2 regions of the Phytohabitans sp. LZ39 genome follow, and region 1 is predicted to be linked to the other one. Evidence: predicted binding sites of a transcription regulator. Region 1 holds the regulator's gene; the other holds the start of a gene.
The links. The regulator HrcA, encoded in region 1, represses chaperone genes, less so after heat shock. The targets are predictions, from matches to a motif close to GGTTNGCACNCTCNNNNNGAGNGTGCNAACC.

Region 1 (3,400 bases):
CGCGACCTCCTGCCCTAGGACCCGAGACCCAGAAGCAGACTTGCCCGGATCCGCGCCACCTGCGGACCGCCGCTCCCGCCGGAGACCGCGGAGGTCGGCGGCTCGCGGGGCGAGCCGAAATCCCCAACCCCCGCTGCCAGGTCCGCGGTTCAAGCCCTTTCGGGCGTCGCGAAAGCGACGCTTCAACCAACAGCGGACGGGTGAGGCCGCGGGAGCGACGGTCTGGACCACGACGGACATCGCGGTAGCTCAGATATCGAGTATTGGGTTGGATCTTTGATGCTGCGAGACCCCGGTGACCGAGTGGATCACCGGGGTCTCGCGCTGTCACTTGATGATCGAGATGCTCATCGGGTAGTTGTACAGCTGGCCGTCGTTGGCCTTCACGCCGCCGATGATGCCGAAGACGATCGCGATGATCATCGCGACCGGCGCGAGGATGAAGCCGATCAGCGCGCAGACCAGGATCCAGCAGATCACCGTGATGATCGACCACAGCAGCTGGAAGTTGAGCGCCGCGACCGCGTGCGCGCGCACGGTCGGCGACTGGCTGCCCTTGGCCAGCAGTGACACCAGCGGGCCAACCCAGCCCAGCGTGCCGCCGCCGATGAACGCGCCGGCCGCGCCGCCGAAGTGGGCGACGAGTGCCCACGTCTTCTCGTCGTTGTTGGCGTATCCCGCCGGCGCCGGGCCGGCCGCGTAGTAGCCGCCGGGCGGACCCTGCGGCGGGTAGCCGGGCGGTGGCTGGTAACCCGCTCCGGGCGGTGGGTAGCCGGCCCCGCTCGTGGGCGGCGGGGGTGGCGGTGGAGCGTCACTCGGTGGGGGTGAGTAACCGGGAGAGGGTGCCTCGCCCGGCATCGAGTAGGACGCTGGGGGTGTCGGCGGAGAGGTCGGCTCCGGCGGCGTGGCGCCAGGCTCGTCCCCTCCGGGAGGGCGAGGTGGTTCTGTCATGAAGGTCACGGTAGGGGCACGGATCAACCGACGCCACACAACACACTTACCAGTTGCGGACATTGTGCCCAAAGAGATCATCGCGGTCGTGTGGGGGTGCGACGTAGACTGGCACTCGCTACAGTCGAGTGCCAGTCTCTTCATCTGGTGCGGCAGGGGGTGACAGTGAGTCTCGATGACCGCAAGCTCGACGTGCTCCGAGCGATCGTCGAGGATTACGTCGCCACCCAGGAGCCGGTCGGCAGCAAGGCTCTTGTGGAGCGACACCAGTTGGGCGTCTCGCCCGCGACAGTGCGAAACGACATGGCCGTTCTCGAAGAGGAGGGCTACATCCGGCAGCCGCACACCAGCGCCGGCCGCGTGCCGACCGACCGTGGCTACCGGCTCTTCGTCGACCGGCTCTCCCGGGTCAAGCCGCTGAGCCCCGCCGAGCGGCGGGCGATCGAGCGGTTTCTGGCCGGGGCGCTCGACCTCGACGACGTGGTGCACCGCACGGTGCGCCTGCTCGCCCAGCTCACCCGCCAGGTCGCCGTGGTGCAGTACCCAAGCCTGTCCCGCTCCTCGGTGCGCCACCTGGAGCTGGTGCCGATCTCCACGACGAGGGTCATGCTCGTGATGATCGCCGACACCGGTCGGGTGGAGCAGCGGCTCGTCGAGCTGCCTGCGCCCGTGCCCGTCGACGCCGTCACCGACCTCCGCCGCCTGTTAAACGAAAAGCTCGTGGGCAAGCGGCTGTCGGACGCGCCGCCGCTGGTCCAGGCGCTGGTCGAGGAGGTCGCGCCGGATGCCCGAAACACCATGGCCACCCTCGCCACGGTCTTGCTGGAGACGCTCGTCGAGCGGCACGACGAGCGGATCGCGCTGGCCGGCCGGGCCAATCTGACCCGCGGCGGCCTGCTCGACTTCCAGGGCTCCCTGCGCCCGATCCTCGAGGCGCTCGAGGAGGAGGTCATCCTGCTCAAGCTCCTCGGCGAGGTCGACGCGGACACCCTCCTGATCCGCATCGGCGACGAAAACGAGATCGACAATCTCCGGTCCACCTCGGTTGTCAGCACGGGCTACGGTCCAGGCGCGACAATCGTGGGTGGTCTCGGCGTCCTCGGGCCGACGAGGATGGACTACCCCGGCACCATCGCCACCGTGCGCGCCGTGGCACGCTACGTAGGCGACCTGTTGGGAAACAACTAGCCCGGGACAGCGCGAGAGCATGAGGACACGGAACGCAGTGGCCAAGGACTACTACGGGATTCTCGGCGTGAGCCGAGACGCATCCGACGACGAGATCAAGCGCGCCTACCGGAAGCTGGCCCGCCAGTACCATCCGGACGTCAACCCGGATCCGGATGCGCACGAGAAGTTCAAGGACATCAACGCCGCGTACGAGGTGCTTTCAGACGACCAAAAGCGGCAGATCGTCGACCTCGGCGGCGACCCTCTCGCCCCTGGTGGCGGTGGGCCGGGTGGTGGTCCCGGCGCGGGGCCATTCGTCGGATTCCAGGACATCATGGACGCGTTCTTCGGCACGGCTGCCGGGGCGCGCGGTCCGCGTTCGCGCACCCGGCCGGGTGCCGACGCGATCCTGCGGCTGGAGCTCGAGCTGACCGAGACCGCGTTCGGGGTGGAGGCGCCGATCACGGTGGACACCGCCGTGCTCTGCACCACGTGCTCCGGCGCCGGCACCGCCGCCGGCACCCACCTGGCCACGTGCGAGGCCTGCGGCGGGCGCGGCGAGGTGCAGTCGGTGCAGCGCACGTTCCTCGGCCAGGTCGTCTCGTCCCGGCCGTGCACCGTCTGCCAGGGCTACGGCACCGTGATCCCGCACCCCTGCGCCACCTGCGGCGGTGACGGCCGGGTCCGCACCCGCCGCTCGCTGACCGTGAAGATCCCGGCCGGCGTCGAAGACGGCATGCGCATTCGCCTGGCCCAGCAGGGCGAGGTCGGCCCCGGCGGCGGCACGGCCGGCGACCTCTACGTCGAGATCCACGAGCGCCCGCACGACGTGTACTCCCGCAAGGGCGACGACCTGCACTGCCGCGTCACCGTCCCGATGACCGCGGCGGCGCTCGGCACCCGCCTGACCATCAAGACGCTCGACAGCGAGGAGCAGCTCGATGTCAAGGCCGGCACCCAGCCCGGCGCGACGTTGCGGCTGCGCGCCCGCGGCGTGCCCCACCTGCGCGGCACCGGCCGGGGTGACCTCTTCGTCCACCTCGACGTACGCACGCCCACCAAGCTCGACCCGGAGCAGGAGCGCATCCTGCGCGAGTTCGCCAAGACCCGCGGCGAGGAGGTCGCCGAGCTCACCAAGCAGGGCGGCTTCTTCTCCCGGATGCGGGACGCCTTCAACGGCCACGCGTGAGTGAGCGGAGCTCGCCCGCGGCGGTGAGCGAGCGGTCGAAGGGGGCGGCGTGAGCCTCCCGCTCTTTCTGGTCGATGCGCTGCCCACCGG
Region 2 (3,400 bases), on a different contig from region 1:
CGCCGGGGTGCCTTGGCCTGCCACGACTGCGAAGACTACCGCCGCTCCTCGACAGCGCCCGCGATCTGCCGCACGGTCCGGTCCGGATGGCGCAGCACGTCGTCCGCGGTGAACCGCAGGACCCGCCAGCCCACGGCGCGTAGCTGCGGAGGCACATGCGGTGGCCCGCCATGGCCAAGGATGCTGCCCCCTTGCTCAGCGGTACCACAAGTACGTTATGGCGGCGCTATGAGGTACTCGTGGTACCGCTGAGCGTGGAGCAGATCAGGGCGGTGGGTGCGCCGGCCACCCGGGTCAGCACGAGCGTGGCCGCCGCCGGGCCGGACAGGCGCAAGTCGCGGCGGAGTCGCTCCGGCTCCAGCGCCGAGCCGCGCTTCATGATTTCCAGGCGGCCGACGCCCCGCTCACGAAGGAGTGCCCTCAGTCGCTTCAGCGAAAAGGGCAGCACCTCTTCGACCGCGAAGCGGCGGGCGTACGGAGTCGCGACCGCCGAGTCCGCGTAGACGTAGGCGATTTCCGGGTCGGCCAGATGACCGCCCACCGTGGCGGCGAACTCCGCGACGAGGTGCGCCCGGACCACCGCGCCGTCGGGGTCGTAGAGGTAAGGCCGCACGCCGCCCACCGGCGCCCTCGCCAGGCCAGAGCCGGTCAGCTCCGCCGCGCCGGCCAACTCTGCGGGGCGGGGCAGCTCCGCGGCGCCCAGCAGCGCCGCGCGGCGGGGCACCTCCGCGAGCGGGCCGCACCAGAAGGCGGCCTCCACCACCTCGCCCCGCACGCTCACCCACTCCGCCTCCGCGCCCCGAGGTATCAGGGCGTGGTCTATCCCGGGCGCGAGCTTGAGCACGGTGCGCGGGACCCGCTCGGGGAGGGAGGTGACGAAGTCCCACGGCGGCGAGTAGGCCTTCGGATCGAAGACCCGCCGCCCGTCCCGCCGCCGGGCCGGGTCGCAGAAGACCGCGTCCACATCGGACAGGTCGGCCGCGGTGGCGTCACCGTGTCTCACGCGGATCCCGTCGAGCCCCAGGACTTCCGCGTTGGCGGCGGCTATCGCCGCGGTGCTCGGGTCGGCTTCCAGCGCGTACACGACGATGCCGGCACGGGCGGCGGCGATCGCGTCCGCGCCGATGCCGCAGCCCAGGTCGGCGAGTGTGCGCACCCCGGCGGCGCGCAACCGCGCGGCGCGGCGCTCGGCCACCGCGGACCGCGTCGCCTGCTCCAACCCCGCGCGCGTGAAGAACATGCGGCCAGCGTCGACACCGAACTTGGCCACCGCGCGCCGCCGCAGCTCGGCCTGCGTGAGCGCGGCGGCGGCCAGGTCGGCGGGCACGCCGGCACCACGGAGCGCGGCCGCCGCGGCCAGCGGGTCACCGCCGGCCAGCTCGGCCGCCGCCGCGAGGGCTTTCACCCCTTCCGGGGTACGCAGCGCGGCGAGCTGGTCGGGATGCACCGCCCGATTGTCGGCCCCGCCCGGCCGCCGGTCGTCAGCGGGCCGTGCTCGCCGGATCAGTGTGCGGTGGGCTCGACCACGCAGTCGGGGCCGGGGAAGACCAGGCTTTCGTGGCCGTCTGGGAAGCGGACGAGGTAGGGCGGATGGCCGTCGGCCCCGCGGACCTCGACGATCTCGGCGATCCGATCGCGGGCGCCGACCGTATTGCTGTGCACGTGCAAGCGGTCACCAACTGTGGCCTGCATGTCATCGCCTCCGCGCGAATGGGCTGCGGGGTACTCCCTCTGACGATCCCGCAAAACCTTCCGGCGCGCCATCGGTTCGGGGCACGCTGGCACTCTCCTTGACGGAGTGCTAGCGGCCGGCATAACCTGCGGGTTAGCACTCTCAAACCGAGGGTGCTAGCTCTCGGGCACGCCGGCACCCGCGACGACGGCATCGCCCGGTGGCATGAGGCAGCAGTATGACCGCCGTCCGGAGCGATCCGGGTGGCTACCAGACCAGTACCCCAGGAGGGTATGCCCGTGACTACCGCGACCAAGGTTGCGATCAAGCCGCTCGAGGACCGGATTCTGGTCCAGGCAAATGAGGCTGAGACCACCACGGCGTCGGGCATCGTGATTCCCGACACCGCCAAGGAGAAGCCGCAGGAGGGCACCGTCCTCGCTGTCGGCCCCGGCCGCGTCGACGACAAGGGCAACCGGATCCCGGTTGACGTGAAGGTCGGCGACACGGTCATCTACTCGAAGTACGGTGGCACCGAGGTCAAGTACGCCGGTGAGGAGTACCTGGTGCTCTCCGCCCGCGACGTCCTCGCCGTCATCGAGAAGTGACTGACTGAACGCTGATACGCCCCGGGCCGGAACCACGGTCCGGGGCGTACTGCCTGAAGGGACTTACATGGCGAAGATCCTGAGTTTCTCGGATGACGCCCGGCACCAGCTCGAGCACGGCGTCAACGCGCTGGCGGACGCGGTCAAGGTCACTCTCGGTCCGCGCGGGCGCAACGTCGTGCTGGACAAGAAGTTCGGCGCCCCGACGATCACAAACGACGGCGTGACGATCGCCAAGGAGATCGAGCTCGCCAACCCCTACGAAAACCTCGGCGCGCAGCTGGTCAAGGAGGTGGCGACCAAGACCAACGACGTCGCCGGCGACGGCACCACCACCGCCACCGTGCTCGCCCAGGCCATGGTGCGCGAGGGCCTGCGCAACGTTGCCGCCGGCGCCAACCCGGCCGGCCTCAAGCGGGGCATCGACGCCGCGGCCGAGGCCGTGTCGAAGGCGCTGCTGGAGAAGGCGGTCGAGGTCGCCGACAAGAAGTCGATCGCGCACGTCGCCACGATCTCGGCCCAGGACGCCACCATCGGTGACCTGATCGCCGAGGCGATGGAGAAGGTCGGCCGCGACGGCGTCATCACCGTCGAGGAAGGCTCCACCCTCGCGACCGAGCTCGAGGTCACCGAGGGCCTCCAGTTCGACAAGGGCTTCGTGTCACCGCACTTCGTGACCGACCCGGACGCGCAGGAGGCGGTGCTCGAAGACGCCTACGTGCTGATCACCACGCAGAAGATCTCCGCGGTCGAGGAGCTGCTGCCGCTGCTGGAGAAGGTGCTCCAGGCCAGCAAGCCGCTCCTGATCATCGCGGAAGACGTCGAGGGGCAGGCGCTGGCCACGCTGGTGGTCAACGCGATCCGCAAGACGTTCAAGGTCTGCGCGGTCAAGGCGCCCGGCTTCGGCGACCGCCGCAAGGCGATGCTCCAGGACATGGCCATCCTCACCGGCGGTGAGGTGGTCGCGCCCGAGCTCGGCTACAAGCTCGACTCGGTCGGCCTGGAGGTGCTCGGCTCGGCCCGGCGCATCGTCGTCGACAAGGACAACACCACGATCATCGAGGGCGGCGGCAACGACGTCGAGGTCGCCGACCGGGTCTCGCAGATCCGCAAGGAGATC

Region 2: the regulator HrcA is predicted to act here: its motif matches at 1,824-1,854, upstream of groES (co-chaperone GroES).

Annotation. Positions count from the first base shown of each region.
Region 1 covers NZ_JCADBM010000013.1:49,119-52,518, forward strand. The annotation lists gene hemW (radical SAM family heme chaperone HemW) at 1-18, shown strand, start outside; gene AC5L36_RS24290 (DUF4870 domain-containing protein) at 328-951, opposite strand; gene hrcA (heat-inducible transcriptional repressor HrcA) at 1,117-2,139, shown strand; gene dnaJ (molecular chaperone DnaJ) at 2,177-3,310, shown strand; gene AC5L36_RS24305 (16S rRNA (uracil(1498)-N(3))-methyltransferase) at 3,360-3,400, shown strand, end outside.
Region 2 covers NZ_JCADBM010000002.1:330,124-333,523, forward strand. The annotation lists gene ybaK (Cys-tRNA(Pro) deacylase) at 1-24, opposite strand, end outside; gene AC5L36_RS05205 (putative endonuclease domain-containing protein) at 36-134, opposite strand; gene AC5L36_RS05210 (THUMP-like domain-containing protein) at 227-1,447, opposite strand; gene AC5L36_RS05215 (DUF1918 domain-containing protein) at 1,504-1,692, opposite strand; gene groES (co-chaperone GroES) at 1,966-2,280, shown strand; gene groL (chaperonin GroEL) at 2,348-3,400, shown strand, end outside.